Regions from separate parts of the Mesorhizobium sp. M1D.F.Ca.ET.231.01.1.1 genome, predicted to be linked through region 2. Evidence: predicted binding sites of a transcription regulator. Region 2 holds the regulator's gene; each other region holds the start of a gene.
What was found. The regulator LexA, encoded in region 2, represses DNA repair genes until DNA is damaged. The targets are predictions, from matches to a motif close to TGTTCNNNNTGTGTTCNG.
Positions count from the first base shown of each region.

Region 1: recA (recombinase RecA) is a predicted target of LexA. The motif match lies at 2,902-2,919, and genes of this name have one in related genera.
Region 3: EN874_RS12100 (YifB family Mg chelatase-like AAA ATPase) is a predicted target of LexA. The motif match lies at 2,736-2,753, and genes of this name have one in related genera.

Region 1 is NZ_RZOZ02000001.1:405,762-416,204, forward strand. Features, by position in the region: gene EN874_RS02020 (GFA family protein) at 1-371, opposite strand, end outside; gene EN874_RS02025 (TfoX/Sxy family protein) at 460-783, shown strand; gene EN874_RS02030 (pseudouridine-5'-phosphate glycosidase) at 787-1,704, opposite strand; gene EN874_RS02035 (carbohydrate kinase family protein) at 1,755-2,693, opposite strand; gene recA (recombinase RecA) at 2,977-4,074, shown strand; gene alaS (alanine--tRNA ligase) at 4,405-7,074, shown strand; gene EN874_RS02050 (SDR family oxidoreductase) at 7,083-8,378, shown strand; gene EN874_RS02055 (DUF2269 domain-containing protein) at 8,375-8,854, shown strand; gene EN874_RS02060 (glutathione S-transferase family protein) at 8,891-9,517, opposite strand; gene EN874_RS02065 (NADP-dependent isocitrate dehydrogenase) at 9,604-10,443, opposite strand, start outside.
Region 2 is NZ_RZOZ02000001.1:610,650-621,092, reverse strand. Features, by position in the region: gene tpiA (triose-phosphate isomerase) at 1-337, opposite strand, end outside; gene EN874_RS03115 (SurA N-terminal domain-containing protein) at 482-2,374, shown strand; gene trpD (anthranilate phosphoribosyltransferase) at 2,371-3,381, shown strand; gene trpC (indole-3-glycerol phosphate synthase TrpC) at 3,386-4,237, shown strand; gene moaC (cyclic pyranopterin monophosphate synthase MoaC) at 4,304-4,798, shown strand; gene glp (gephyrin-like molybdotransferase Glp) at 4,800-6,005, shown strand; gene lexA (transcriptional repressor LexA) at 6,122-6,856, shown strand; gene EN874_RS03085 (ComEC/Rec2 family competence protein) at 6,861-9,305, opposite strand; gene gltX (glutamate--tRNA ligase) at 9,407-10,443, shown strand, end outside.
Region 3 is NZ_RZOZ02000003.1:530,675-541,117, forward strand. Features, by position in the region: gene EN874_RS12080 (glycosyltransferase) at 1-51, shown strand, start outside; gene EN874_RS12085 (GtrA family protein) at 51-425, shown strand; gene gshB (glutathione synthase) at 558-1,499, shown strand; gene EN874_RS12095 (cyclic nucleotide-gated potassium channel) at 1,614-2,681, shown strand; gene EN874_RS12100 (YifB family Mg chelatase-like AAA ATPase) at 2,848-4,377, shown strand; gene EN874_RS12105 (TetR/AcrR family transcriptional regulator) at 4,427-5,026, opposite strand; gene EN874_RS12110 (DUF308 domain-containing protein) at 5,057-5,647, opposite strand; gene EN874_RS12120 (malate synthase G) at 6,301-8,475, opposite strand; gene EN874_RS12125 (hydantoinase/oxoprolinase family protein) at 8,651-10,443, opposite strand, start outside.

The DNA of each region.
Region 1 (10,443 bases), 200 kb from region 2:
TGCACCTTTTCCGGCGGTTTCGGCAGGTCGCTGTCGATCGCCGACGCGAAGGGGTGGACGAGGTCCGGCCAGGTCGGATCGTAGAGCCAGAGCGCGGCGCCGCACTTCCTGCAGAAATTGCGCTCCCCGGTTGAGACCTCGCAATGCGGATGCTCGTCGTCCTCGATCTCGGCGCGATAGACGCCGAGGCTGCGCTTGCCTCTGATGTTCATAGTCTCGTAGTCGGCGCCGAGATTGATGGCAAAACCGCCGCCGCCCTGCTGCTTGCGGCAGATCGAGCAGTAGCAGAGCATGAACGGCACCGGCGTGTGGCTTTCGACCTCGAAGGCGACGGCGCCGCAGCGGCAGGAGCCTTTGAGCAGGACAGGCATGGCGGGAGCTCCGTTTTCGTGTCTCAACCTGTCAGCATGCCTTTGGTTGCGGCGATGACAAGGCCCATGCCGGATGAGATGATCCGGCATGGATAATGCGCGCCTTGAAGAACTGTTCGAAAGCCTGGGGCCGATCAGCATCCGAAAGATGTTCGGCGGCAAGGGCATCTATTGCGACGGCGTCATCGTCGCGGTCGTCGTGCGCGGCGAGCTGATGCTGAAGGCCGACCAGGAGAGCATTCCAGAGTTCGAGGCCGCCGGCTGCAGCCGGTGGACCTATACCGGCTCGCGCCATGGCAAGGAGGTGGCGATGCCCTATTGGAGCGTTCCCGATGACGCCTTCGACGATCCCGACGAAATGGCGATCTGGGCGCGGCGGGCGTACGAGGCCGGGCGAAGGGCGGGCAGATAAGGTCTACAGCGCCTTCGCGATCTCCGCTGCCAGCCGCGCATTGTTCTCGACCAGCGCGATGTTGGTCTTGAGGCTGCGGCCGCCGGTGAGTTCCAGGATCTTCGACAGCAGGAACGGCGTCACCGCCTTGCCGGTGACGTTCTGCGCCTCGGCGGCCTTCTGCGCGGCCTGGATATAGCCGTCCATCTCGGCGGCGGGGATCTCGTCATTCCGCGGCACCGGATTGGCGACCAGAATGCCGCCGCCAAGGCCGAGCGCTTGCCGCGTATGGTAGAAATGCGCGATGTCCTGCGGCGCATTCAGCGTCAGCGGCGCGCGGAAGGGCGATTGCCTCGACCAGAAGGCGGGCATGGTCTCGCAGCCATGGCCGATGACCGGCACGCCGCGCGTTTCCAGTACTTCCAGTGTCTTCTCGATGTCGAGGATCGCCTTGGCGCCGGCTGAGACGACGATGACCGGGGTGCGCGCCAGTTCGTCGAGGTCGGCCGAGATATCGAAGCTCTTTTCCGCGCCCTTGTGGACGCCGCCGATGCCGCCGGTGGCGAAAACCTTTATCCCGGCCATATGCGCGGCGATCATGGTGGCCGCAACTGTGGTGCCGCCGGTGCGCCTTTGAGCGACGGCAAAGCCGATATCGGCGCGCGACAGCTTCATGGCGTCGCCGGTCATGGCGAGCGATTCGCGCTCGCCGTCGGAAAGGCCGATCTTGATGCGGCCATCGATCACGGCGATCGTCGCCGGCACCGCGCCGCCCTCAACGATGATCTGCTCGACCTTGGCCGCCATCGCGCCATTGTCGGGGTAGGGCATGCCATGGGTGATGATGGTGCTTTCCAGCGCCACCACCGGCCGCCCGGCGGCAAGCGCCTCCGCCACCGGCAGGTGGATGTCGATGAAGGGACGGGCGGTTTCCGGCGTCATGGCTGTTCTCCAATCCGGAGAAAACACTCCGGCAAGATGGTTTGGTGGCGCTATGCCACCTCCCGTGCCTCCGGCACAAGGGCAAGCGCCTGCGCGAAACTGGCGGCCGTGAAGGACGGGACCGCCTCCGCGCTCTCGATGGCGAGCATCGCCGCGGCAACACCTTCGCGCAGCGCTGCCCGCAAGGGCAGGCCGCGCAGCAGCGCGGCAACCGTGGCCCCGGTCAGGGCATCGCCTGCGCCGGTCACGTCGGCGACCTGTCGCGGCGCCGGCGGATCGATGGCAAAGACGCCGGATTGGTCGAAGCCCAGCACCGGCGCGCTGCCGGCGGTTATCACTCCCGCCGCCAGCCCCAATCGCTTCAGCGCGTCGACAAGATCCCGGCCGGACATGTCGGCGCCGGCGAGCGCTGCCGCCTCGCGGCGGTTCATGAACAGCAGCGATAGATCGCCGAGCAGCGGCGCCAGCCGCACGACCTTGGCCGGCGAGATGGCGATGGCGAAGACCGGCATGCCGCCGGCCTGCGCGACGAGACGCTCGAGCGCCGCCGTCGGCAGGTTCGCGTCGCAAAGGATCGCGTCAACTCCGGCGATCGCCTCGCGCACCTTGGCGCGGCGGAGCTGCTTGGGGAAGGCGAGGTCGTAGAGGCCCATATCGGCAAAGCCGACGATCAGCTCGCCCTCGCCGTCGATCAGTGCCGTGTAGCTCGGCGTCGTGCGGTCGAGGAACACCACCGAAAGATCGTCGATGCCGGCGCCGGCGATCGCCGCTGCGACCGTCTCAGCCGCCGCATCGCCGCCGCGCACCGAAAGCAGCGAGGCCGACACGCCGCGCTTCACCAGGCTGCGCAGCGCGTTGAAGACGCCGCCGCCGACGTCCTCACGCATGATGCCGGGGTTGGAGGCTGCGGGCACATAGGTGCCGGAGACCTGACCGCGCCGGTCGATATGGGCGCCGCCTAGGGCCAGAATTTTGGGGGAAGTCGGCATGCGGATGAGATGACTTTCGTTGATTGTTCGCGTGCGCACACTAGGTTTGCGCGCATCGCCCCGCAATCCGGGAGCGCGATTCGCGCCGGCTGGAGAGCGAAGTCTCTTTTGGACCAGCGGCGCTGATCCGCTCTAGTTCTAGTGAGACAAAACTAGAACAAATCGAGATATTGATTGTTTTTCAGTCATTTGTTGACCCTTGCCAAATGAGAACAAAAAAGGTACAAAACGGCAGGGATCACGGATTGTCCGGCCTTCATTGACGACCAAGGGGTGATGTATCATGGCTCAGAATTCTTTGCGGCTTGTAGAGGATAAGGCAGTGGACAAATCAAAGGCTCTGGATGCGGCGCTGTCGCAAATCGAGCGCGCTTTCGGCAAGGGCTCGATCATGCGGCTCGGCGCCAACGAGCAGGTGGTCGAGATCGAAACCGTGCCGACGGGATCGCTGGGCCTCGACATCGCGCTCGGCGTCGGCGGCCTGCCGCGCGGCCGCATCATCGAAATCTACGGGCCGGAAAGCTCGGGCAAGACGACGCTGGCGCTGCACACGGTTGCGGAAGCCCAGAAGAAGGGCGGCATCTGCGCCTTCGTCGATGCCGAGCACGCGCTCGATCCGGTCTATGCCCGCAAGCTCGGCGTCGATCTCGAAAACCTCCTGATCTCGCAGCCCGACACCGGCGAGCAGGCGCTGGAGATCTGCGACACGCTGGTGCGTTCCGGCGCCATCGACGTGCTGGTGGTCGATTCGGTCGCGGCGCTGACGCCGCGCGCCGAAATCGAGGGCGAGATGGGCGATGCGCTTCCCGGCCTGCAGGCCCGCCTGATGAGCCAGGCGCTGCGCAAGCTCACCGCCTCGATCTCGCGCTCCAACACCATGGTCATCTTCATCAACCAGATCCGCATGAAGATCGGCGTCATGTTCGGCTCGCCGGAAACCACCACCGGCGGCAACGCGCTGAAATTCTACGCCTCGGTGCGTCTCGACATCCGCCGCATCGGCTCGGTCAAGGACCGCGACGAGGTGGTCGGCAACCAGACCCGCGTCAAGGTGGTGAAGAACAAGCTGGCCCCGCCCTTCAAGGTGGTTGAGTTCGACATCATGTATGGCGAGGGCGTGTCGAAGACCGGCGAGCTCGTCGATCTCGGGGTCAAGGCCGGTGTGGTCGAAAAGTCGGGCGCCTGGTTCTCCTACAATTCGCAGCGTCTCGGCCAGGGCCGCGAGAACGCCAAGCTGTTCCTGCGCGACAATCCCGATACGGCGCGCGAGATCGAGCTGGCGCTCAGGCAGAATGCCGGGCTTATCGCGGAAAAATTCCTCGAGAATGGCGGCTCTGAAGGCGGCGACGACGGTTTTGAGGGCGAAGCCGGCGCGATGTGAAGCCAGGCAATTCCGGGAAAACTGCGCAGCGGTTTTCCGTCCGGAATTGCGTAGAGCGGCTGGATCGGCCGGAGTTTGGCCATAATCCTGTTATATTTGCATATGCTTATGTAATCGAGTTCTTGGTAATGCGTCCCGAACCGCCGGCCTTCGTGCCGGCGGTTTGCGTTTGGGGCGGGGATACACACCCTGTCCAGCCGGCGGATTGGTCCAATTCCGTGTTTCTGGACAGGGTCAAGAGCTACGGCTAAAAGGCCAATCTACCTTCTGAAACACGAAGCCCATTTTGCCGCCGGCCAAGCCGGCGGTTCCTACGAAAAGGCAGTATCCATGAGTGGCGTGAACGACATCCGGTCGACATTCCTCGACTACTTCCGCAAGGAGGGTCACGAGATCGTCGCCTCCAGCCCGCTGGTGCCGCGCAACGATCCGACGCTGATGTTCACCAACGCCGGCATGGTGCAGTTCAAGAACGTCTTTACCGGCCTGGAGAAGCGGCCCTATTCGCGCGCCTCGACAGCGCAGAAGAGCGTGCGCGCCGGCGGCAAGCACAACGACCTCGACAATGTCGGCTATACCGCGCGCCATCTGACCTTCTTCGAGATGCTCGGCAATTTCTCGTTCGGCGACTATTTCAAGGAACGCGCGATTGAGCTTGCCTGGAACCTGATCACCAGGGAATTCGGCCTGCCGAAGGACAAGCTCCTGGTCACCGTCTATCACACCGATGACGAGGCGGCCGGCTACTGGAAGAAGATCGCCGGCTTCTCCGACGATCGCATCATCCGCATCCCGACGTCGGACAATTTCTGGGCGATGGGCGACACCGGACCTTGCGGACCGTGCTCGGAAATCTTCATCGACCGCGGCGAGCATATCTGGGGCGGCCCGCCCGGCAGCCCGGAAGAGGATGGCGACCGGTTCCTCGAATTCTGGAACCTGGTGTTCATGCAGTATGAGCAGGTGACGAAGGACGAGCGTATCGACCTGCCGCGGCCGTCGATCGACACCGGCATGGGCCTGGAGCGTATGGCGTCCATCCTGCAAGGGGTGGAGAGCGTCTTCGAGACGGACCTGTTCAAGCATCTCATCGACGCCGCGTCCTCCGCGCTCGGGCAGGGTCCCAATCAGGAGAACGTCGCGTCCTACCGCGTGATCGCGGACCACCTGCGTTCATGTTCCTTCCTGGTGGCTGATGGTGTGCTGCCGTCCAACGAGGGCCGCGGCTATGTGCTGCGCCGCATCATGCGCCGCGGCATGCGTCATGCGCAGCTGCTCGGCGCGAAAGAGCCGCTGATGTGGCAGCTGGTGCCGGCGCTGGTGCGCGAGATGGGTCAGGCCTATCCGGAACTGGCGCGCGGCGAAGCGCTGATCACCGAGACGCTGAAGCTCGAGGAGACGCGTTTCCGCAAGACGCTGGTGCGGGGCCTCGGCCTGCTTTCCGAAGCGACGGAACAACTCCACGCGGGCGACATGCTGGACGGCGAGACGGCCTTCAGGCTCTACGACACCTATGGCTTCCCGCTCGACCTGACGCAGGATGCGCTGCGCCAGCGCAGCATCTCGGTCGATCTTGCCGGCTTCACCGATGCGATGGAGCGGCAGAAGGCGGAGGCGCGGGCGCATTGGGCGGGCTCCGGCGAGGCCGCGACCGAGACGGTCTGGTTCCCTATCCGCGAGACGGTGGGCGCGACCGACTTCCTCGGCTACGAAACGGAGGAGGCGGAAGGCCTGATCCAGGCGCTGGTCAAGGACGGCAAGACCATCGACAGCGCAAGCCAGGGCGACGCGGTGGCCGTGGTCGTCAACCAGACGCCGTTCTATGGCGAATCCGGCGGCCAGATGGGCGACACCGGCGTGATTTCCGGCGAGGGCTTCTCGGTCGAGATCTCCGACACGCAGAAGAAGGCCGACGGGCTGTTCGTGCATCTGGGCAAGGTGACGAGCGGCACCGTCAAAACAGGTGCTACCGTCGAGCTCAAGGTCGACCATGCGCGCCGCTCGAAGCTGCGCGCCAACCATTCCGCGACGCATCTCATCCACGAGGCGCTGCGCGAGGTGCTTGGCACCCATGTCGCGCAGAAGGGCTCGCTGGTCGCGCCCGACCGGCTGCGCTTCGACATTTCGCACAACAAGCCGATCTCGCCGGACGATCTCGAGGATGTCGAGCGCATGGCGAACGAGATCGTGGTGCAGAACAGCCCGGTGACGACGCGGCTGATGTCGGTCGACGATGCCATCGCCGAGGGCGCCATGGCGCTGTTCGGCGAGAAGTATGGCGACGAGGTGCGCGTCGTGTCGATGGGCACGGGCCTGCATGGCGCAAAGGCCAACCGTCCCTATTCGGTCGAGCTTTGCGGCGGCACGCATGTCAGGTCGACCGGCGATATCGGGCTGGTGCGCATCCTGTCGGACAGCGCGGTCGCGGCCGGCGTGCGCCGCATCGAGGCGCTGACCGGCGAGGCGGCGCGCAGGCACCTCGACGAACAGGACAAGCGCCTGAAGGCAGCGGCGGTGGCGTTGAAGATCTCGCCGGGCGATGTGCCGGCGCGCGTCGAGGCGCTGCTCGATGAGCGCAAGAAGCTCGAAAAGGAATTGAGCGAAGCGCGCAAGAAACTGGCGCTGGGCGCCGGCACCGCCGTCTCCGATGCTCCGGCCGCCAACGAGACCGTCGCCGGCGTCGGCTTCCTCGGCAAGGCGGTGAGCGGTGTGGCGCCGAAGGATCTGAAGCCGCTGGCCGATGCCGGCAAGAAGACGCTCGGCTCCGGCGTGGTCGTCTTCGTCGGCGCCGGCGAGGACAACAAGGCGAGCGTGGTGGTCGGCGTCACCGAAGACCTCACCGGCCGTTTCAGCGCCATCGATCTGGTGCGCGTCGCGTCCGCCGCGCTTGGCGGGCAGGGCGGCGGCGGGCGTCCCGACATGGCGCAAGCCGGCGGCCCCGATGCCTCCAGAGCCGACGACGCGATCGCGGCGGTGCGGGCGGCGCTCGAAGCCGCCTGAGCGAGCGGATGAAGGTCCTTGTCCTTGGCGGCTATGGACTCATCGGAGAAGCCGTCCTCGGACGCTTGGTCGAGGACGGTCACGACCTTGTCGGGCTCGGTCGTGACGTCCACGATGCGCGGCGCCGCAAACCGGGCGTACGATGGATCGCGGCGGATATGTCGCGACTGCTCGCGGCGGCAGATTGGATGCCCTTGCTTGCCGGCGTGGGGGCCGTGGTGAACGCCGCTGGCGCTTTGCAGGATGGCCCGCGCGACCATCTGGACGCGATACACCGGCTGTCGATCGCCGCTCTCGTCACTGCTTGCGAACAGGCCGGTGTACGCCGGCTGGTTCAGGTCTCCGCGATCGGCGCAGATCCCGCTTCCGACAACGCGTTCTTTCGAACCAAGGCCGAAGGCGACCGCGCGGTGGCGTCATCCTCGCTGGAATGGACGATCCTGCGGCCCGGCCTGGTCATCGCGCCGGGCGCTTATGGCGGGACAGCTTTGTTGCGCGCGCTGGCCGCGTTTCCATGGTTCGTGCCAGCCGTCCTTGCGGACCGGCCGATCCAAACAGTACCTGTTGCGGAAGTCGCGGAGGCGGTATCGCGTGCCGTCGGGGGCCGTCTGGCGCGTGGGCAGATCATCGACCTCGTCGAGGAACGGGCCAGACCGCTTGGCGCGGTCCTGCTTGAATTTCGAGCCTGGCTCGGCCTGCCCAAGGCGCGGGTCGTGACGGTGCCGGCAATTGTCGGGCGGCTCGCCGGCATGGTCGCCGATGGGCTCGGCCTTCTCGGATGGCGATCTCCCTTGCGCAGTGCGGCCCTTGCCGCGCTGGAGGAGGGCGTCACCGGCAACTCGAAACCCTGGGCCGATATCGCGGATCGCCCACCGCAAGCTCTGGAAGCAACGCTGGCAGCCATGCCGGCGCATGCTCAGGAGCGGTGGTTCGCGCGCCTGTGGCTGCTGAAGCCTGTGGTGTTGGCCGTCTTGTCCTTGTTCTGGCTGTTCTCGGGCGTTGTCGGGCTTGTCCGGCATGATGCGGCCGCCGACATTCTCATCTCGCGCGGCCTGCCAGGAACGCTGGCGTTCGGGATGGTTGTTGCCGGAAGTATCGCCGACATCGTCGTCGGCGTCGCGGTTGTCGCACGGCCCTTCGCACGATCGGCGCTGATGGCGATGATAGCCATCACCTTGCTCTACCTTGCCGCCGCGGCTGCGCTTGCTCCCGATCTGTGGCTCGATCCGCTCGGGGCCATCGTCAAGGCCGTGCCCGTACTTTGCCTCGTCCTGGCGGCTCTGGCGATTTTGGAAGAGCGATGAGCCTTTGGGCGGACATATTGCGGTGGCTGCACGTGATCGGCGCCACTGTGCTGTTCGGCACCGGCGCCGGCATAGCGTTCTTCATGCTGATGGCGCAGCGGACCGGCAAGCCCGAGATCGTCGCTCATGTCGCCGGTACGGTCGTGATTGCCGACGCCATCTTCACGGCAACGGCTGTCGTGTTTCAGCCGATCACCGGCGCGCTGCTGGCGCGCGAGATGGGATGGCCGCTCAGCCAAGGCTGGATCGTGCTTTCGTTGCTGCTTTATGCGGTTGCCGGCGCCTTCTGGCTGCCGGTGGTCTGGATCCAGATGCGCCTGCGCGATCTGGCGCGGCAAGCCGTATTGAAAGACGCCCCTCTGCCGGAAGAGGAGAAGCGCCTCTCTCGCGTCTGGTTCGCCTTCGGCTTTCCGGCCTTCGGCGCAGTGCTTGCGATCCTCTGGCTGATGGTGACTCGCCCCGAAATCGGGTTTTAGAGCCGGCGGTCCCGCTGCAGGTTGCCGTGGGGTGCTTCAGCCTGCCTTCTTCGTCCGGGCAAAGCTCGGGCGTGCGGCGATGCGCGAATACCAGCTCTCGATGTCCGCAAACCGTGCCAGCGTATCGCGCCCTTCCGCGACCTTGACGAAATAGGCGATGACCGGCGCCGCGTGCAGGTCGGCCAGCGTCAGCTGGTCGCCGAGCAGCCAGGGGCCGTTTGCCTTGAGCGACGCCAGCACCTTGAGCACGGTCTCAGCCTGGCTTAGGCCGCCGGCGATCAGCGCCTCGTCGGGCGCTTCTTTCTCCAGCCGCTCCACGGCAACGTCCCAGACCATGGCGCGGTAGCCATAGGCGTCGAGCATGCCGGCAATCTGCCCCATCCTGGCGCGGCCGCACGGATCGGTAGGCTGCAGGGGCGGACCGTCGAAAGCTTCGTCGACATAGCGCGCGATGGCGCTGGTCTCGAACAGCCGAAAACCGTCATGCTCGAAGGCCGGGATGCGGCCGAACGGGTGGCGCTCGAGATACCAGGCCGGAATGCCGTCGGCGGCGAATATGTCGACAGGGGCGAGCTCGTAGTCGACGCCCTTTTCCTCCAGCGTCATCCGGGCGATGCGGACATAGACGCTGTAGTCGGCGCCGTAGAGGATCGGCTTCGTCATCGGGCCCGGCCCTCCGCTATGGCTCCGGGCGTTCGTCGCTTGAAAAGCCCATTTGGGGGCTTTTCATGCGCTTCGCGCACCGCTCCTCACCCCATCGCCTTCTGCAGGTTCTCGTCGATCTTGTCGAGGAAGCCGGTGGTCGACAGCCAGGGCTGGTCGGGACCGATCAGCAGCGACAGGTCCTTGGTCATGAAGCCGGCCTCGACGGTCTGGATGCAGACCCTTTCCAGCGTTTCGGCGAAGCGCTTGAGCTCGGCATTGTCGTCGAGCTTGGCGCGGTGGGCGAGGCCGCGCGTCCAGGCGAAGATCGAGGCGATCGAGTTGGTCGAGGTTTCCTCGCCCTTCTGGTGCTGGCGGTAGTGGCGGGTGACGGTGCCGTGCGCGGCTTCCGCTTCCACCGTCTTGCCGTCCGGCGTCATCAGCACCGAGGTCATCAGGCCGAGCGAGCCGAAGCCTTGCGCCACCGTGTCGGACTGCACGTCGCCGTCATAGTTCTTGCAGGCCCAGACGTAACCGCCCGACCACTTCAGGCTGGAGGCCACCATGTCGTCGATCAGGCGGTGCTCGTACCAGAGTTTCTTTGCCTTGAACTCGGCCTCGAACTCCTTCTCGTAGACCTCCTGGAAGATGTCCTTGAAGCGGCCGTCATAGGCCTTGAGGATGGTGTTCTTGGTCGACAGGTAGACCGGATAGTTGCGCAGCAGGCCGTAGTTCAGCGAGGCGCGGGCGAATTCGCGGATCGATTCATCCAGATTGTACATGGCCATGGCGACGCCGGAGGAGGGCGCGTCGAACACGTCGTGCTCGATGACCTGGCCGTCCTCGCCGACGAACTTGATCGTCAGCTTGCCCTTGCCGGGGAAGCGGAAATCGGTGGCGCGGTATTGATCGCCGAAGGCGTGACGGCCGACGATGATCGGCTTGGT
Region 2 (10,443 bases):
CGATCGCGTCGTCGTCGCCGCACTGCTCGCGGCGCTCGGAATGGCCGACGATGACATGGCTGGCGCCGGCATCCTTCAGCATCTCGGCCGAAATCTCACCCGTATAGGCGCCGCTCTCCTTGGGATGGCAATCCTCGCCGCCGGCGCGAACCGGCGTGCGCGAAAGGATCTCGGCGGCCTGGTGAAGCAGGGTCGCCGGCACGCAGACCAATGCCTCGGTCTCCGCATCGAGCCCGCTCATGAAGCCGTTGCCGATCATCCTCAGCTCGTTGAGCGAGGCGCTGGTGCCGTTCATTTTCCAGTTGCCGGCAACGAGCGGACGGATTCCAGGGGTCATGGGGTCGGTTTCTCCAGGCGACATAAGGCAGCGCCCTCACTACCAAAATCAAGCCACAAAGCAATCGACAGTGGACCGGAAGGACGCTATTGCGCTTGTTTCAGACTCGGCGCATGCGAAAATGCGCAAAAATCGGAAGTAAGCATGCTTGGTTTATTGAGAAGCGCGGCGGGCACCTGGGTCGCGAAGGCGTTGCTGTCCTTGCTGGTGGTGAGCTTTGCCGTCTGGGGCATTTCCGGGCGTCTGTCGGGAACCTTGGCCGGCCATCATTCCGTAATTACCGCTGGCGGCACGACGGTGTCGATCAACGAGTATCGCCTGGCATACGATCGCCAGATCAATCTGCTGTCGCAGCAATACGGCCAGCGCATCACGCGGGAGCAGGCGAAGCTGCTCGGCATCGACAACCAGGTTCTGGCGCAACTCGTTTCGGGTGCCGTGCTCGACGAGCAGGCCCGTAAGCTCGGGCTTGGGCTTTCCAAGGACCGGCTGGCCGAGTTGACGCGCGAGGATCCGGCCTTCAAAGGCCCGAGCGGCCAGTTTGACCGCAGGACCTTCGAATATCTGCTTCGCCAGGTCGGCATGCGCCCGGAGGACTATCTCAAGAATCGCTCGCAGGTAGCCGTGCGCCAGCAGATCGTCGAGGCGATTTCCGACGGCCTCAAGGCGCCGCAGACCTTCCTGAAGGCGGTCGCGCTCTATCGCGGCGAGGATCGCACGATCGACTATCTCGTCCTGCCGAAGACACTGGTGCAGCCGATCGAGGCGCCGGCCGACAGTGCGCTGAAAACCTATTTCGAGGCCAACAAGAAGAACTACGCCGCGCCCGAGTACCGCAAGTTCTCCTATGTCCGGCTCGAGCCGCAGGACATCATGGACCCGACGGCGGTGACCGACAGCCAGGTCGCCGACGACTACAACAAGAACAAGGCGCGCTACACCACGCCCGAAATGCGCACCATCGAACAGCTGGTGTTCAAGACGGCGGACGCGGCCAAGGCGGCATATGACTCCCTGAAGACCGGCGCCACCTTCGACAAGATCGTCACCGCCGAGGGCAAGACCCAGGCCGACACGCTGCTCGGCACGCTGGCCAAGGACAAGATCGCCGACAAGGCGGTCGCCGACGCAGCCTTCTCGCTCAACGCCAACGAGGTGAGCCCGGTGGTCCAGGGCGCCTTCGGCCCGGTGCTGCTGCGCGTCACCGAGATCAAGCCGCAGGTGGTGAAGTCGCTCTCCGAAGTGTCCGACCAGATCCGCAAGGACATGGCGCTCGGCGAGGCGAGCCGCATCTTGCTCGACGTCCACGACAGCTACGAGGACACCCGCGCTTCGGGCGCCTCGCTTGCCCAGGCGGCGGAAAAGCTGAAGCTCAAGGCCGTCACCGTCGACGCCATCGACCGCACCGGCCAGCGGCCGGACGACACGGTCGTCAACGACCTGCCGCAATCGGCCGACCTCATCAAGGCGGTCTTCGAGGCCGAGCCGAACACGGAGAATGAAGGCCTGACGACCGCCGACAACGGCTTCGTGTTCTATGAAGTCCAATCGATCACGGCAGCGCGCGACCGCACGCTGGACGAAGTCCGCCAGAAGGTGGCAGCCGACTGGACCGCCGCCGAGACCGACAAGCGGCTCGACGCGAAGGCCGGGGAGCTGGAAAAGCGCCTCAAGGCCGGCACGGCGCTCGATGTGATCGCAGGCGAGCTGAAGCTCGAGAAGCAGACCAAGCGCGGCCTGAAGCGCGAAGCCGACGATGCCGATTTCGGCAAGGAAGGTGCCGCGGCCATGTTCGGCGTCGGCGAAGGCGGCACGGGCCTGATCCCCTCGCCCACCGGCGACGGCCAGATCCTGTTCAAGGTCGCCGAAGTCTTTGAACCGGCCGGCGCCGATGGCAGCTCCGTCCCGGACGATGCGCAGAAATCCTTCAGCGCCGGCATATCCGACGACCTGCTCGACCAGCTGGTGGCGCAGCTGCAGTCGCAGTATGACGTTCGCATCGATCCGGCCGCCGTATCGCAAGCACAGACACGATGAGCGCTCTCAAGACACACATAGCCAAGGTCGCCACTGGCACCGCGCTCTCCTTCGAGGAAGCGCGCGAGGCTTTCGACATCATCATGTCGGGCGATGCGACGCCGGGCCAGATCGGCGGTTTCCTGATGGCGCTGCGCGTGCGCGGCGAGGCCGTGAGCGAGATTTCAGGCGCGGTCGCCACCATGCGCGCCAAGATGCTGCGCGTCGAAGCCCCGCATGGCGCCATCGACATCGTCGGCACCGGCGGCGACAACTCGCACTCGGTCAACATCTCGACCGCCTCGGCCTTCGTCATCGCGGCGGCGGGCGTTCCGGTCGCCAAGCACGGCAATCGCGGCCTGTCCTCGCTGACCGGCTCCGCCGACGTGCTGATGGCGCTCGGCGTCAAGATCGACATTCCGCCTGAGACGATCGGCCGCTGCATCCACGAGGCCGGAGTCGGCTTCATGTTCGCGCCGGCGCATCATCCGGCGATGAAGCATGTCGGACCGATCCGGGGCGAGCTCGGCACCCGCACCATCTTCAACCTGCTTGGACCGCTGTCCAACCCGGCCGGCGTCAGCCGCCAGATGGTCGGCGTCTTCCTGCCGGAATGGATCATGCCGGTGGCCGAGACACTGAAAGCACTTGGGGCCGATCACGCCTGGGTCGTGCATGGCGACGGTTATGACGAGATCACCACCACCGGCGAAACGCAGGTGGCTGAGCTTGCCGGCGGCGAAATCCGCAGCTTCACGCTCACCCCGGAAGTGGTGGGGCTGAAGCGCCACAGCAAGGAAGAGCTGCGCGGCGGCGATGCGGCCTACAATGCCAAGGCATTGCGCGATATGCTGCGCGGCGATGCCGGCGCCTATCGCGACACCGTGCTGATGAATGCCGGTGCCGGGCTGGTGGTGGCCGGCAAGGCGACGACGCTCGCCGACGGCATTGGGGCCGCCGCGCAAGCCATCGACAGCGGCCGGGCGCCTGCGGTGCTCGACAAGCTCATCGAGATTTCGAACGGTTAGAACCTTGTCCGACATCCTGCGCAAGATCGAAGCCTACAAGCGCGAAGAGATCGCCGCGGCGAAGCTCAGCGCGCCGCTTGCCGAGGTCGAGGCGAAGGCGAAGGATGCGGAACCGCCGCGCGGCTTCCTTGCGGCCCTCGAGGCCAGGCGGAAGGCCGGCGGCTTCGCGCTGATCGCCGAGATCAAGAAGGCAAGCCCCTCCAAGGGTTTGATCCGCGCAGACTTCGATCCGCCGGCGCTCGCCAGGGCCTACCAGCAAGGCGGAGCGGCCTGCCTTTCGGTGCTGACCGACGCCCCGTCCTTCCAGGGCGCGCCGGGCTTTCTGACAGCCGCGCGCGCCGCCGTCGGCCTGCCCGCCCTGCGCAAGGATTTCCTCTTCGACCCGTACCAGGTCCACGAGGCGCGGGCCTGGGGCGCGGACGCGATCCTCATCATCATGGCAAGCGTCGACGACGTTCTGGCCGGCGAGCTCGAGGCAACGGCCTTCGAGCTCGGCATGGACGCGCTGGTCGAGGTGCATGACGAGAAGGAGATGGAGCGCGCGCTCACGCTCTCGTCTCGGCTGATCGGCATCAACAACCGCGATTTGCGGACCTTCGAGACCAGCCTCGACGTTTCGGAGCGGCTTGCCGCCATGGTGCCGGCCGACCGGCTGCTGGTCAGCGAGAGCGGCATCTTCACCCATCAGGACTGCCGCCGGCTGGAGAAGAGCAAGATCGGCACCTTCCTCGTCGGCGAGAGCCTGATGCGGCAGGCCGACGTGGCCGCCGCGACCGCGCTTCTGTTGACGGGCAAGGCTCCGGCCAATGCATCGGCCCGAAAATCGACTCCGATTTTTGGAGAGCACGATGCATAGATTCAAAGTGTTAGAACGTACTTTGTGCGTCCAAGTGGACGCACGTCGTTCTAAGGCCGTTTGAGGATGCCTGCGCTTACCCATCTCGGCGCCAAGGGCGAAGCCAACATGGTCGATGTCGGCGACAAGGCCGAGACGACGCGAACGGCCATTGCCGAAGGTTTTGTTTCCATGCGGGCGGAAACGCTGGAGATGATCCTGGCCGGCGACGCCAAGAAGGGCGACGTGCTTGGCACGGCGCGCATCGCCGGCATCATGGCCGCCAAGAAGACGCATGAGCTTGTTCCGCTCTGCCATCCGCTGCTTCTCACCAAGGTTGCGGTCGATATCGAGCCCGACCGCGCGCTCCCCGGCCTGAGGGTCACCGCGCTTGCTCGCGTCACCGGCAAGACGGGCGTCGAGATGGAGGCGCTGACCGCGGCGTCCGTCGCCTGCCTGACCATCTACGACATGGCCAAGGCAGCGGACCGCGCCATGGTGATTTCCGGCATCAGGCTGGTCGAGAAGACCGGCGGCAAGTCGGGTGACTACAAAGCTGCCGAACATGGGGCAGGCTCCTAGGATGGCGCTGGTTCCGGTCGCCGAGGCGCTCGAACGCCTGCTGGATGGCGCGACCGCGCTGCCTGGCGAAAGCGTTCCGCTCGCCGATGCGGCAGGCCGTGTGCTGGCCGAACCGGTGGCAGCGCTGCGCACGCAGCCGCCCTTCAACGCTTCGGCCATGGACGGCTACGCCGCACGCGCCGAGGACGTGGCGTCAGTGCCGGTGCGGCTCTCCGTTGTCGGCATGGCGCCCGCCGGGCGAGGCTTTGCCGGCTCCATCGGCAAGGGCGAGGCCGTGCGCATCTTCACCGGCGCGCCCCTTCCCGAGGGCGCCGACACCGTCGTTATCCAGGAGAATGTCCGCGACCTCGGTGGTGGCAGCATCGAAGTGACCGAGCCGACCGCGCAGGCACGCAACGTCCGTCGCCGTGGGCTCGACTTCGGCGAAGGTGACGTGCTCCTCCATAAAGGCCGAGAGCTCGATCCGGCAGCGCTTTCGCTAGCGGCGTCGGGCAACCACCCGAGCCTCAATGTTGTGCGGCAGCCGCTGGTCGCGATCATCGCCACCGGCGACGAACTATTGCCGCCCGGCAGCGCGCTCGGTCCCGACCAGATCATCTCGTCCAATGCCTATGGCGTCGCCGCCGCGGCCCAGTCGGTCGGGGCGCGCGCGCTCGACCTCGGCATCGCCGCCGACCGGCAGGACGCAATCGCGGCTCTGGTCAGGAAAGCGGTCTCAGCCGGCGCCGACGTCATCGTCACGCTCGGCGGCGCCTCGGTCGGCGACCACGACCTCATCCACGACGTGCTGACCGGCGAAGGCATGCAGCTCGATTTCTGGAAGATCGCCATGCGCCCCGGCAAACCATTGATGTTTGGCCGGCTAGGCAACATCCGCTGCATCGGCCTGCCCGGCAATCCGGTGGCGAGCCTTGTCTGCTCGCAATTGTTCCTGAAGCCGCTTCTGGCGCAGCTGGGTGGCCGCAACTACCGACAGGACATCCGCGCCGCCCGGTTGGCCGCCGCGATGCGCGCCAACGATCTCAGGCAGGACTATGTGCGCGCCGTCGTGCGCGAGGAGGCCGGACGGCTGGTCGCGACACCGTTCGGCATCCAGGATTCCTCGATGCTGAGGACGCTCGCCGACGCCAACGGCCTGATCGTGCGCGAGCCCTTCGCCCCGGCGGCGGAAGCCGGCGCCGAATGCAGCGTTCTGATGTTACGCTGAACAAAACGTCAACACATTCACTAAACTTTAAACGGTTGCGGAACACAACTGGAACAGATAGTGTTTGTTCTGGGTTTGTTTTTCTGATTCTGGTTTCAGAACCCATGGGGGCCGCCATGCTGACGCGCAAACAACATGAACTCCTGATGTTCATCCATGAACGGCTCAAGGAAAGCGGCATTCCGCCGTCTTTCGACGAGATGAAGGAAGCGCTCGACCTTGCCTCGAAGTCGGGCATCCATCGCCTGATCACGGCGCTGGAAGAGCGCGGTTTCATTCGCCGGCTGCCGAACCGGGCGCGTGCCCTGGAAGTCCTGAGGCTGCCCGATTCGATCGCGCCCGGCCTCAATGCCGCGAAGAGATTCTCGCCAAGCGTCATCCAGGGCGGCCAAGGCAATCTCGGCCGGCAGATCAAGCCTGCGGCGCCCTCGCGCACGCCTACGCCCAGCAATGATGACGATGCCGTTTCGGCCGTATCCATTCCGGTCATGGGTCGCATCGCCGCCGGTGTGCCGATCGATGCCATCCAGCATCAGACGCATTCGATCACAGTGCCGCCGGACATGATCGCGGGCGGCGAGCATTATGCCCTGGAAGTCAAGGGCGACTCGATGATCGAGGCCGGTATCTTCGACGGCGATACGGTCATCATCCGCAACGCCAACACGGCAAGCCCGGGTGAGATCGTGGTGGCTCTTGTCGACGACGAGGAAGCGACGCTGAAGCGCTTCCGCCGCAAGGGTGCCTCGATCGCGCTCGAGGCCGCCAATCCCGCCTATGAGACCCGCATCTTCGGGCCGGACAGGGTTAAGGTGCAGGGCAAATTGGTCGGGCTCATTCGCCGCTACTGAGCGGCTATGGCTTTGCCTCTGGCTTTTCGGGCCGCTTGTAAGGCGCCAGGCCCCTCGCCTCTCGCGAGTAGCTCCGCTGTTCGTGCCAGGGGCGATAGGACTTCTCGACGGCGTATTGAATGACAGGTTGCGCCGTCGCCGATTGCGGATCGAAGAAGACGGCAGCGCTTCCATCGCGAGCAAGTTGGCGTTTGGTGACGACAAGAATGCGTGGATCGCGGCAAGGATTGTAGGCCGTGGCGTCGTTGATGACGATGAGGTCGGCATAGCCGCAGGCCGGCCTGGCGCTGTCGCGGTTTTCGGCAAGCGCGACGATCGCGCCGGTAGGATGCCGGCCGATGCAGAGATCGCCGGTGCAATAGAATGGCGATCCCGGCGGCAGGTCGACGGGATCGGCAATATCCAGCGCGCCTTTGGCGAATGTCTCCGGCGGCACGATTTCCTCGGCTTTCAGCGCGCGCTTCCAGTTGTCGGTGGTGAACTCGTTGGAGCGTTCGCGGTTGATAGCGAGCTCGCCGCCGCCGATCGGCATTGCCACCAGATGCGCGTCCTCCGAGATCAACACATCCGGCGTGCGGACATGCGGAATGGTGAGCAGGGCAGCAAGCGCGAACGGCACGGCTGCCAATCTGAGCCAGGTGGTGGCCATGGTCGCGATGACCAGCGCGATCGTCGCCAGCAGCACCGATTGGATCGAGATCAATCCCACGGCATCGACAGGCGAGCGCTCGGAAATCCATGCCGAAATGGCAATCATCGCGGTCAGGCCCTTGCCCATCACGTAGAGGAACGGACCGTCGAAGCCGAACGGCATCGCCAACGCGCTCAGCACGGCGAACGGCATGACGAGCAGCGAAACGATCGGCATCACCGCCAGATTGGCGAGCAGACTGAGCGGCGAGACGCGCTGGAAGTGCCAGATCGCAAACAGTAGTGTCGCGCTGCCCGCGATGAGCGAGGTTACAGCGGCGCCACCCACGCCGACCGCCAGTTTTCGCGACAAGAACCCGAGGAAGGAGCGCTTTGCCGGCGGCACGATCGCTTTGCCGGCGCGATAGTCGGCAAAGCCGGCATAGGCGCCGACCAGGGCGGCGGTGGCCGCGAAGGACATCTGGAAGCTCGGACCGACCACTTCGTGCGGCGAGACAAGGATGACGGCGATGGCCGAGATCGCCAAATTGCGCATCGTCAGCGCCGCGCGGTCGAAGAGCACGGCGACCAGCATCACGGCGAGCATGATGAAACTCCGCTCGGCCGCCACCACGATGCCGGAGATGACGAGGTAAGCCGCGATCGAGGCAAGCGCGATCGCCGCGGCGTATTTCTTCACCGGCCGGCGCGACGAGAAATCCGGAAACAGCGCAAAGGCGCCGCGCAGCAGGAACATGATCGTGCCGGCGACCAGCGCCATGTGCAGGCCGGAGATTGAGATGATGTGATAGATGCCGGTGCGCCGCATCGCTTCGTTGATGTCTTCGGGAATGCCGGCGCGAACGCCGACAATCAACGCCGCGGCGATTTCGCCTTCGGACCCGCCGATGGTGTTTCGGATGTGGTCGGCGATGTTCTCGCGCGCGTTCTCAATCGCCGAGGCGATGCTCGTCTCTGCCGGCGGGGCAGTTGCCGGAAGGACTTTCGGATCGCCTAGGAAAAAGCCGCTGCCGCCGATGCCGGAAAAATAGCTGTCGAAGGAAAAATCATAACTCTCGGGGCGGACCGGGCCTCTCGGCGGCAAAAGCCGCGCATAGCCCGTCACCAGCGATCCAGCCTTCATGTCCGGCGGCGTCCTGCGCGCCGAGAGCCTGACGCGGTCCGGCGCGTAGCGCAGCGTCGGATGCGCGGTCGACACGAGATCGATGGTCAGCCGCACCCGCCCATTGGCCATCTCCTCGGCGACGACGACGCGCCCGGTCAGCCGCGTCTGGATTTCGGAGCCGAGCATAGGTGTTGCGACGCGCCATGTCTCGACCTTCGCGGCGACGAAGCCCAAGGCGCAAAACAGCGCCGCCATGAAGACGAGATGCGTCTTCGGCCAGGAGCGCGAGACCGCCACGCAGACAGCCATCAGCGTGGCCGCCGCCAGCGGCCTGTAGAGGTCCGGCTCGGCATTCAAGGAAAAATAGAGGATCACGCCGGCGGCCAGCAACACCGGCACCAGCAGGAAGCCGACGCCGCGGTCGAGTTCGGTAGCGGCCGCGACGGCGACGCCCCGGCGAAACACGGAAAACGAAGCGCTGCGGAACTGCCGGCGGATCCGGTCGATGGCTGCCGGCGGAGACGTCGGGCGGGCGGGGGTGCCGTCGGGCGATGGAACGTCCACAGGCAGGTGCCGCTCCGGGAGCAGGACCGGCATCGCTTCGGCAGGCAAGGCGCCGGCAAACAGCAAGCGCTCGCTGACGCCAGCCGTCGTCCCTTCGCCCTCCTCCTCGCCCCGGCCACGTCCAGCCATCGGGTCTGCCCCTTGCGCCCCAGACCTCCTATGCTACATGAACGCCACCTGCGCGAAAGCCCGCGCAATCACGCCCGTTTCAGTGCTTCTTCGAGAGTTCCATGTCCGACAAGGTCGTCACCCGCTTTGCCCCCTCGCCCACCGGCTACCTGCACATCGGCGGGGCGCGGACGGCGCTGTTCAACTGGCTCTACGCCAGGCACACCGGCGGCACGATGCTGCTGCGCATCGAGGACACCGATCGCGAGCGCTCCACCGAGGCTGCGACAGCCGCCATCCTGGACGGACTGACCTGGCTTGGCCTTTCCTGGGACGGCGACGCCGTCTCCCAGTTCGAGCGCGCGCCGCGCCACCGCGAGGTCGCCGAGGAGCTCGTGCGCCTGGGCAAGGCCTATTACGCCTACGAGACGCCGGCGGAACTCGATGCCATGCGCGAGGCGGCGCGGGCCAAGGGCATGCCGCCGCGCTACAACGGCCAGTGGCGCGACCGCGATCCGTCCGAGGCGCCTGCGGGCGTGAAGGGGGCGATCCGCATCAAGGCGCCGACCGAAGGCGAGACGATCGTGCATGACCGCGTGCAGGGCGAGGTGCGCTTCCCGAACAAGGATCTCGACGACTTCATCATCCTGCGCTCGGACGGCAACCCGACCTACATGCATGCCGTGGTCGTCGACGACCATGACATGGGCGTCACCCACATTATCCGTGGCGACGACCATCTGACCAACGCCGCGCGCCAGACCGTGATCTACAACGCCATGGGCTGGACCGTGCCGTCGATGTCGCACATCCCGCTGATCCACGGCGCCGACGGCGCCAAGCTGTCGAAGCGCCACGGCGCGCTCGGCGTCGAGGCCTATCGCGCGATGGGCTATCTGCCGGAGGCCCTGCTCAACTATCTGGCGAGGCTCGGCTGGAGCCATGGCGACGACGAGGTGATGTCGATCAGGGACATGATCTCCTGGTTCGATATCGGCGACGTCAACAAGGGCGCCGCGCGTTTCGACTTCGCCAAGCTCGAGGCGCTGAACGGCGTGCATATGCGCCAGATGGACGACAAGGCCCTCGTCGACGTGTTCGTCGCCACCTTGCCCCATCTCCAAGGAGGCCCGGCGCTCGCGGCAAAGCTCGACGACAG
Region 3 (10,443 bases), on a different contig from region 2:
GAGCAGGCCTCCCCGAAGACGGCGCCGGGCAAGGCCTCGCGGGCGGCCTGATGGGCCGGCTTGGCCGCTTCGTCCTTGCCGGCGGCATCGGCTTTGTCGCCGACGCGGCCGCGCTCTGGCTGCTGCTTGCCGTCACCCCGCTCGGACCGCTGATCGCGCGTATCCTGTCGATCGGCTTCGCGCTCACCGTCACCTGGCAGATCAACCGCCATCTGACCTTCGCGCCATCGAGCCGGGGCATGGCGCGGGAAGGCGCGCGCTATGGCGGCGTCGGCGTCGCCACCAGCATCGCCAATTACCTCATCTACTGCGCCATGCTGTTCGCGCTACCCGCCCTGCCGCCGCTGGCGGCGCTGGCGGTCGCCTCGCTGGTTGCGATGGCGCTGTCCTTCCTCGGCTATTCCCGGCTGGTCTTCGATCGCTGAGCGTCTGCACCAAGCAAGCGCGATTGGCAGAAGCCTTCGAGTTCCTTATATCGGCGCCAGAGATGCGAGAATTCAAAGTGTTGGAGCGTCGTTTGTGCGTCCAAACGGATGCCGCTCCGATGGAGACCGAAAATGCCGCTGAAGATCGCCGTCCAGATGGACCATGTCTCCACCGTGTCGATCGCCGGCGACACGAGCTTCGCGCTGTCGCTGGAGGCGCAGCGGCGCGGCCACAAGCTCTTCCACTACACGCCCGACCGGCTGTCGATGCGCGAGGGCAAGGTGTTCGCGCGCGTCGAGGAGATGCAGCTGCGCGACGAGAAGGGCAGCCACTATTCGCTGGGCGAGAAGGTGCGCACCGACCTTTCGGAGATGGACGTGGTGCTGCTCAGGCAGGATCCGCCCTTCGACATGAACTACATCACCACCACGCATATCCTGGAGCGCATCCACCCGAAGACGCTGGTGGTCAACGACCCGGCCTGGGTGCGCAACAGCCCGGAAAAGATCTTCGTCACCGAATTCCCGGACCTGATGCCGGAGACGCTGATCACCAAGGACCCTCAGGAGGTGGCCGCCTTCCGCAAGGAGTTCGGCGACATCATCGTCAAGCCGCTCTACGGCAATGGCGGCGCCGGCATCTTCCATCTGCACGAGGCCGACCGGAATCTAGCCTCGCTGCTCGAAATGTTCGGTCAGCTGTTCCGCGAGCCCTATATCGTGCAGCGCTATCTCAAGGAGGTGCGCAAGGGCGACAAGCGCATCATCCTGGTCGACGGTGAGCCCGTGGGCGCCATCAACCGCGTGCCGGCCGAGCACGATTCGCGCTCCAACATGCATGTCGGCGGCCGCGCCGAGAAGACCGAGCTGACGGAGCGCGAGCGCGAGATCTGCGCCCGCATCGGCCCGGCGCTCAGGGAACGCGGCTTCATCCTGGTCGGCATCGACGTGATCGGCGACTGGATGACCGAGATCAACGTCACCTCGCCGACCGGCATTCGCGAGGTGCAGCGCTTCGGCGGGGCGGATATCGCAGCCCTGTTCTGGGATTGCGTCGAGGGGAAGCGGGCCTAGGCTCGACCGTGCACGCGAGCCGTTGGTGATGCACATCGCAGCGACAGCAAGCACCTTTACGCTTGCCTCGAAGGCATCCTATTTTGCAGAGCAGTAGCCGCTCGTGGGCATAGAATGTCGGTACTGCCTTTCCTAAGAATTTACGCGCCGCCCAACGCTGTGCTGGCTGCGCCCGGGCTTCTGGCGGTGGCTGCGCTCACGATACCGGACCTGTCCGGACGAAGCAGGCTGGCCCTGGCTGCCGTGCTCGCTGTCATTTGGGGCGCCTATCTCCTGCAGATGGCGGCGACGCTGCTCAAGCGACGGCCGGGAGACATACGCAACAGGGCGCCGGCAATCGCCATCGATGTGCTAGCGGTCCTGGTTCCACTCGCCGCATTTCTGCTCGTCCGCACGCCCGACTGGAGCCTCTACTGTGCGGTCTGGCTGCTGAAACCGCTGCGCGACTCGACCTTCTTCCCAGTGCTGGGCAGGGTGCTGGCCAACGAAGCACGCAACCTGATCGGCGTCACCACCCTCTTCGGCGTCGTTCTATTCGGTGTCGCGCTCGCGGCCTATGTCATCGAACGCGACATCCAGCCGGTAAAGTTCGGCAGCATCCCCCAGGCTATGTGGTGGGCGGTGGTCACACTGTCCACCACCGGCTATGGCGACGCGATTCCGCAGAGCTTCGCCGGCCGCGTCCTTGCCGGGATGGTCATGATGAGCGGCATCGGCATCTTCGCGCTCTGGGCCGGCATTCTTGCCACCGGCTTCTATCAGGAAGTCCGTCGCGGGGATTTCGTCCGCAATTGGCAATTGGTCGCCGCCGTGCCGTTGTTTCAGAAGCTCGGCCCGGCCGTGCTGGTCGAGATCGTGCGCGCGCTAAGACCTCGCATGGTGCCGGCGGGCGCCGTGATCTGCCGCATTGGCGAGCCCGGCGATCAGATGTTCTTCGTCGTGGAGGGGCGTGTCAGCGTTGCGACGCCGAACCCTGTGGAGCTTGGCCCTGGCGCCTTCTTCGGCGAGATGGCGCTGATCAGCGGCGAACCGCGTATGGCGACCGTCAGCGCCGCCACGGCGGTCTCACTCCTGTCGCTGCACTCGGCGGATTTCCAGATGCTGTGCAGCAGCAGCCCCGAGATCGCGGAAATCATCCGCAAGACCGCGCTCGAGCGGCGCGGCACCGCGCCGACGGCTTGACGGCACCAGGTGCGTGGTCACAGCCCCAGGATCGTCGCCATGCGGCGCCCCCTATGTTCCCGTAATGTTCTTGCCTAAATCCGAAATCTGTGATTGTCTCGGATCGATATCACCCGCGGTCCGAGCAAGGGCCGGGGTGAGCCGGTATCCGGGGGCTTGATAAAAGATGGTGGCGCGGGTTCGCACGGTGGCTTTCCAGGGCATCGAAGCCGTGCCGGTCGACGTGCAAGTGATGATCGCGCCGGGCAAGGTCGGCATGCAGATCGTCGGCCTGCCGGACAAGGCGGTGGCCGAGAGCCGCGAGCGCGTGCAGGCGGCACTTCATGCGTCCGGTTTGTCGATGCCGTCGAAGAAGGTGACGGTGAACCTCGCGCCGGCGGATCTGCCCAAGGAAGGCAGCCATTACGACCTGCCGATCGCGCTCGGCCTGATGGCGGCGCTCGGCGCCATTCCGGGCGACATGCTGGCCGGCTATGTCGTGCTCGGCGAGTTGTCGCTCGACGGCACCATAGCTGCGGTGGCCGGGGCGCTGCCGGCGGCGATCGGCGCCAACGCCGAGGGCAAGGGCCTGATCTGTCCGTTCGCCTGCGGGCCGGAGGCGGCCTGGGCCGGCAAGGATTTCGACATCCTGGCGCCGCGCAGCCTGATCGCGATCGCCAACCACTTTCGCGGCACCCAGGTGCTGTCGCGGCCGGAGGCCGGTATCCAGTTGGCGGCGCGCGACCTGCCGGACCTTGCCGACATCAAGGGCCAGGAAAGCGCCAAGCGGGCGCTCGAAGTGGCTGCCGCCGGCGGGCACAATTTGCTGATGGTCGGCCCGCCCGGCTCGGGCAAGTCGATGCTGGCGCAGCGGCTGCCCTCGATCCTGCCGCCGCTGGCGCCGAAGGAGCTCCTGGAAGTTTCCATGATCGCTTCCGTCGCCGGCGAGCTCGGCGAAGGCAAGCTCACCGACCGGCGGCCGTTCCGCGCCCCGCATCATTCGGCCTCGATGGCGGCGATGGTGGGCGGCGGCCTGCGCGTGCGGCCGGGCGAGGTGTCGCTGGCGCATCACGGCGTTTTGTTCCTCGACGAATTCCCGGAATTCACGCCGCAGACGCTGGACGCGCTGCGCCAGCCGCTGGAGACCGGCGACTGCGTGATCGCGCGCGCCAACCACCGCGTCACTTATCCGGCGCGCATCCAGCTGGTGGCGGCGATGAACCCGTGCCGGTGCGGCATGTCGGGCGAGCCCGGCTTTCGCTGCCTGCGCGGCGACCGCTGCCGCACCGAATACCAGGCGCGCATTTCCGGCCCGCTGCTCGACCGCATCGACCTGAGGATCGAAGTGCCGGCGGTTTCGGCCAGCGACCTGATCCGGCCGGACCGCGCCGAAACCAGCGCTTCGGTGGCGCAGCGCGTGGCGCGCGCCCGCACGCTTCAGCGCGAGCGGCTCGAACGGCTCGGCGCGACCGTGACCACCAACGCGCATTGCCCGCCGGCGATCGTCGAGGAGATCGCCAGGCCCGACGCCGCCGGGCTGACGCTGCTCAAGGACGCCAGCGAGAAGCTCGCCTTCTCGGCGCGGGCCTATCACCGCGTGCTGAAGGTGGCGCGCACGCTCGCCGACCTCGATGCCAGCGAAACCGTCGGGCGGATCCATCTCGCCGAGGCGATCTCCTATCGGATGAGCGCCGAGCGGATGGCGCAGGCGGCGTGATCGCAAGAGGTATCCGCAAGCGCACAGGGTCCGCTTTTCCAGGCGACTGTCAGCCGACCGTCGATCGGTCCCCGGGGATCAGCTTCTGCAACGTCGGCGCCAGGATCATGCCGAACGTCAAGGTATCGCCGTAGGCTCGCGCAGAGAGCATTGCGCCATGAACGGTCGCCATGAAGGCCTCCGCCTCGACGCGCGGCGCGGCGGAGATTGTCAATTTCTTCTGCTCGGCGCCGCGCTCGATGACGCCGGCCAGCCAGCCTGAGAGAAACCGAAAATACGCCCGGACCTCCACGGCAACCTCCGGCGGAAGAGCGGGAAGCTCGCTGGCAAGCAGGGCGCAGACGCAGAACGGCCGGCTTGCGTCCTCGATGCACCGAGCCCAGAAGCCGGCGTAGGTTCGAAGCAGCTCCGGCGGCTCATGCACATTGCGCTCAAGTTCTCCCATGCCCGTGACGGCATCCTCCAGGTAACGCCTGACCAGGGTTTGCACCAGGTCGACCTTGCTGGGGAAGTGGTGATGGATGCTGGCCTTGCGGATACCGATCACCTCGGCGATATCGGCGTAGCTGAACCCGTTGTAGCCGCCGGCGACGATGAAGGTTCGCGCGGCGGCCAGGATATCATCGGCAGTGTGCGAAGGCTTGTTCATGGACATGCCTAACGTCCAGCGGAGGAAAGCTCAACTCACCCCTTGCGGCGACTTCCGCACGATATCGCTTACCGAAAGCCACACCGCGGACACGAGGAAGTAGAAGGCGCCGAAAGCGGCATAGGGCGCAACGTTGGCGATGCCGATGGCCTCCGTGCCGCCGGCCATCTTCACGAAGAACAGGCCGGCCAGCGCCGACTGGGCACCGCTCAGGATCATCGCCCACTGGGCGCCGTTGGTTTTCCAGCGACGCGCCGCGGTCAGAAGCTGAAACGCGCCGGAGACGACGGCCCAGACGCCATAGACCGCAAGCACCGTGTTCATGCCGCGGCCAAGCGCGACGGCGACCGCAACCGCGGTGACGATGCTGACGGCGAAATTGAGGAGCTGCGACTTGTTGCGGCGGAGCCCGCCGCTACGCTGAGCGTCGACATAGTTCGCAAGCGCATCCCACATGGGGTAGGCCACCAGCATGACGGCGGCGAGCGGTGGAACGCTCTTCGCGACGGTGAGCGCCGCCACGACCCAGGCAGCAGATACGGCAAACCGCAGATAATAATAGGTTCTGAGCCAGCCATTCGGAGACCGGGCGCGGTTTTGACCGCTCATTTTTGCAGACATGACGACTATCTCTCAGTGAGTTTCGGTGTCTACCTACTAGAAGGTAGACACTGGCTCGTCAAGCCATTTGTGCGGGTCCTGGTAGACGTCGGCTCCTGCAATAGGCGGCTCCACGATGCGCATGTCGTGTCCGCACCTTGTCGGAGCGAGGCCTATGATCGCGTGCTGAAGGTGGCGTGCGCGCTCGCCGACCTCGACGCCCAGCGAAACCGTCGGCCGCATCCATCTCGCCGAAGCGATCTCCTACCGGACGAGCGCCGAGCGGATGGCGCAGGCGGCGTGAGCCGCCGGATGGCGCGAACACGAACCAGCATAGGCTTGTGCCGAAGCGAACCTATCAGGAGAGATGAAAGGCATGTTCAGGAAAGGTATGGTCGTGACCGCCGTGGCCCTGGTGCTGGGCGGCAGTGCGTTGCACGCTTCAGCCGCAGGTCAAGGAGGACCTGGCGCACGAAACCATGTCGTAAAGCATGGCACACGAAACCATAGGGTAAAACAAGGCGCACGAAAGCCTGCCGCAAAGGCAGGCCGCAAGAGTAAGAAGCCCGCTGCATCCAATCTTGCGTTGCCCAGCAACAGCGTTGCTGTGGGAGGGCCTCATACCGGTTTGAAGTTCATCGGAAACGTTCCGTGACGAGCCGTCGCCGTTCCGCTTACAGCACGCGCTCCTTCGCCTTCAGCTCCAGGCGCCGCGCGTGCAGCACCGGCTCGGTGTAGCCGTTGGGCTGAACCGTCCCCTTGAACACCAGGTCGCAGGCAGCCTGGAAGGCGATGGAAGCGTCGAAATCCGGCGCCATCGGCCGGTAGAGCGGATCGCCGACATTCTGGCGGTCGACGATGGCCGCCATGCGCTGCAGCGAATCCCGGACCTGGATTTCCGAGCACACCTTGTGACGCAGCCAGTTGGCGATGTGCTGCGAGGAGATGCGCAGCGTCGCGCGGTCCTCCATCAGGCCGACATCGTTGATATCGGGCACCTTCGAGCAGCCGACGCCCTGGTCGATCCAGCGCACCACATAGCCGAGGATGCCCTGCGAATTGTTGTCGAGCTCGCGCTGGATCTCGTCCGGCGTCCAGTTCGGCCGCACCGCGACCGGCACGGACAGGATGTCGTCGAGCTTCGCCTTCGGCCGGCTCCTCAGCGCCGCCTGCACGGCTTGCACGTCGACCTTGTGGTAGTGCGTGGCGTGCAAGGTCGCCGCCGTCGGCGACGGCACCCAGGCGGTGTTGGCGCCGGCCTTCGGATGGGCGATCTTCTGCTCGAGCATGGCCGCCATCAAATCGGGCATCGCCCACATGCCCTTGCCGATCTGGGCATGGCCGGCGAGCCCGCATTCCAAGCCGGTATCGACATTCCAGGCCTCGTAGGCGGAAATCCAGGCGGCCTGCTTCATGTCGCCCTTGCGGATCATCGGACCGGCTTCCATCGAGGTGTGGATCTCGTCGCCGGTGCGGTCGAGGAAGCCGGTGTTGATGAATACCACGCGCTCGCGTGCAGCGCGGATCGCTTCCTTGAGGTTGACGGTGGTGCGCCTCTCCTCGTCCATGATGCCCATCTTGATGGTGTTCTTCGGCATGCCGAGCAGCGCCTCGACGCGGTCGAAGATCTCGATCGCGAAGGCGACTTCCTCCGGCCCGTGCATCTTGGGCTTCACCACATACATCGAGCCGGCGCGGGAGTTGGCGCGGCGGCCGTTTTCGCCGACATCGTGCAGCGCGATCAGCGCGGTGAGCGCGGCATCCATGATGCCTTCCGGCACCTCGTGGCCGTCGCGGTCGGTTATCGCCGGATTGGTCATCAGATGGCCGACGTTACGCACCAGCATCAGCGAACGTCCGGGCAAAAGCAGCTGGCCGCCATTCGGCGCCGTGTAGCGGCGGTCCGGGTTGAGCGTGCGGACAAAACTCTTGCCGCCCTTGGTGATCTCTTCGGCGAGATCGCCCTTCATCAGGCCGAGCCAGTTGCGATAGACGACGACCTTGTCCTGCGCATCCACGGCGGCGACCGAATCCTCGCAGTCCTGGATGGTGGTCAGGGCGGCCTCGAGCACGACATCGGCGATGCCGGCCGCATCGGTCTTGCCGATCCCGCTGGCGCGGTCGATCACGATCTCGATATGCAGGCCGTTCTTCACCAGCAGCACGGCTTCCGGCGTGGCGGCATCGCCGCGATAGCCGACGAACTGTTTTGGATCGGCAAGCGTGGTGGCGCCGGCGCCCTCGCCCACTTTCAGCGCCCCGTTCGCCACCGACAGCCCGTTGACGCCGGCCCATTTGCCGGAGGTCAGCGGCGCCGACTGGTCGAGGAAATCCCTCGCCCAGGCGATGACCCTGGCGCCGCGCGCCGGATTGAAAGCCTTGCCCTTCTCGGCGCCGCCGGTTTCGGGAATGGCGTCGGTGCCGTAGAGCGCATCGTAGAGCGAACCCCAGCGGGCATTGGCGGCGTTGAGCGCATAGCGCGCATTCATCACCGGCACCACGAGCTGCGGCCCGGCGACAACCGCGATCTCGGGATCGACATTTTCGGTCGAGACGCTGAAGGCCGGACCCTCGGGCACCAGATAGCCGATCTCCTTCAGGAAGCTCTTGTAGCCCTCCATGTCGACTGGCGCGCCGTTCTGGCGATACCAGCCGTCGAGCTTTTCCTGCATGGCATCGCGTTTGGCGAGCAGCGCCCGGTTCTTCGGCGCGAGGTCGTGGACGATGGCGGAAAAGCCGGTCCAGAACTGTTCCGGGTCGATGCCGGTGCCGACCGCTGCCTCCTCGGCCACGAAGTCATGGAGCTCCCGGGCGATCTGCAACCCGGCGATCTCGATGCGGTCGGTCATCAGGGCTTCTCCAACTGGTAGGCTTTGGCCTTGCTAGCGGGGGCCTTTGGCATGCCGGGGTTCAAGGGTCAATTCGGCTTAAGGTGAAGTAGGGCGAGCAGGGCACGGTTTCTAAGGCTGGCGCCGAGGGCGACGCTGCTGATCTCCCCCCTTGTGGGGGAGATTACGCTCTCCATTACACCGCAATCCGCGGCCGTCCTGACGCCACCGCCACCACATGCGCCTCGATGAACATGCGCTGTCCCTCGATGGTCGAGACCTTGAACTCGGTGGCGACGTCGATCTCGGCGCTGTCGGTGCCGGCATCTTTCGCCCGCTCCGCCGCGATCGCCCGCACATCGGCTTCGGCTGCCGCGATGGCCTTCGCCTCGTCGGTGAAGTCGCGCACCGTCTGCCCCGACGCCAGGCGGAACAGCCCTTCCTTGGGCTGGCTGACGCGGGCTTCGGCCGAGACGCGCACCTGGCCGACGACGGCGCCGAGCGCATTGGCGACGTCGGTATCCTCCGGCACGATGCAGCCATTGCCGACCAGCGCGGCCAGGCCGGCGTAATGCAGCGGCGCCGAGGCGCCGAGGCCGATGACCGGGCGGTCGAGCGCGACGGTGAGCCGGGCGATGCCGGGATGGGCGTCGACCGCGCGCTGCACCAGCGCATGGGCGACGGTTGCGGCGCCGTCCAGCCCGTCCTCGGCGAAGGCGGTTTCGAGGATATATTCGGCCGACCAGCGGGTCAGCGTGACCAGCACGCGCGCGGCGAGCGCCTCCGGCGTCGCGGCGATCGCCTGGCCGCGGCCGTCGCGCCGGCGGGAGAACAGCTCGGCGCCGAGGCGGGCGGCGGCGGGGTCCCAATTGGCCTGCTTGCCGAGCACATGGGCGGCGTCCGACGGCGTGAAGCCGCAGATATGCACGAGGCCACGCGCCACCAGCCGGTTCAGCGTGGCGTTCTGGGCATTGGAGGTGAGCAGCCGGTCGAGCGCAAACGGCACCGCGCCGATCGCCTCGTAGAGCTTCGCTTCCGGCGCGGTCAGCCCCGCGGCGAGGCGGTCCGGCACGCCGGTGCGCACGGCGAAGCGCCCGTCCATGCGGCCGGGATTCGGCGCGCGCAGCTGCCGCTCCAGCTCGGCGGTGACCGCCTCGCCATGCGCCAGGCCGGCCAGCGCCAGCGGCACCAGGCGGCGGGGTCCGAGCAGGATCTCCGGATCGAGCGCGCCGTCCTCCAGCGCCACTTCGGAATCGCCGCCGAGGCCGAAGGTGCGCATGGCGACAGCCTCGACCATGGTGCGGAAGCCGCCGACGGTGGCGCCTTCCGGATCGAGCCTAGGCCGGCCGCTATCGAGCACGGCGACATCGGTGGTGGTGCCGCCGATGTCCGAGACCATGGCGTCGTCGAGCCCGGTCATGTGGCGGGCGCCGACAAGGCTGGCGGCCGGGCCTGACAAAATGGTCTCGATCGGCCGCTGGCGGGCGAAGGCCGCCGACACCAGCGCGCCGTCGCCGCGCACCACCATCAGGGGTGCGGCAATGCCGCGATGACCAAGAAAGCCTTCGGTCGCCGCCACCAGTCGGTCGATCATCGAGATCAGGCGGGCGTTGAGCAAGGTGGTGAGGGCGCGGCGCGGGCCGCCGAGCTTGGCCGACAATTCGTGGCTGGCGGTGACCGGCAGGCCGGTCTTCTCGCGGATCAGGTCGCGGGCCGAAAGCTCATGCGCCGGATTGCGGGTGGCGAAATAGGCGCAGACGGCGAAGCCCGACACCGAACGCCCGAGTTCGGGGAGCGCGGCCTCGAGGCCGGAGAGGTCGAGCTTGGCTGCATTGCCGTGCACGTCGTGGCCGCCGGGGCAGAACACCACCGGATCGGTGCCGAGCGCCGTCTTCAGCCCGTCGCGCGCAAGGTCGGCCTCGGAAAAGCCGATCATGACCAGCGCCACGCGCCCGCCCTGGCCCTCGACCAGCGCGTTGGTGGCCAAAG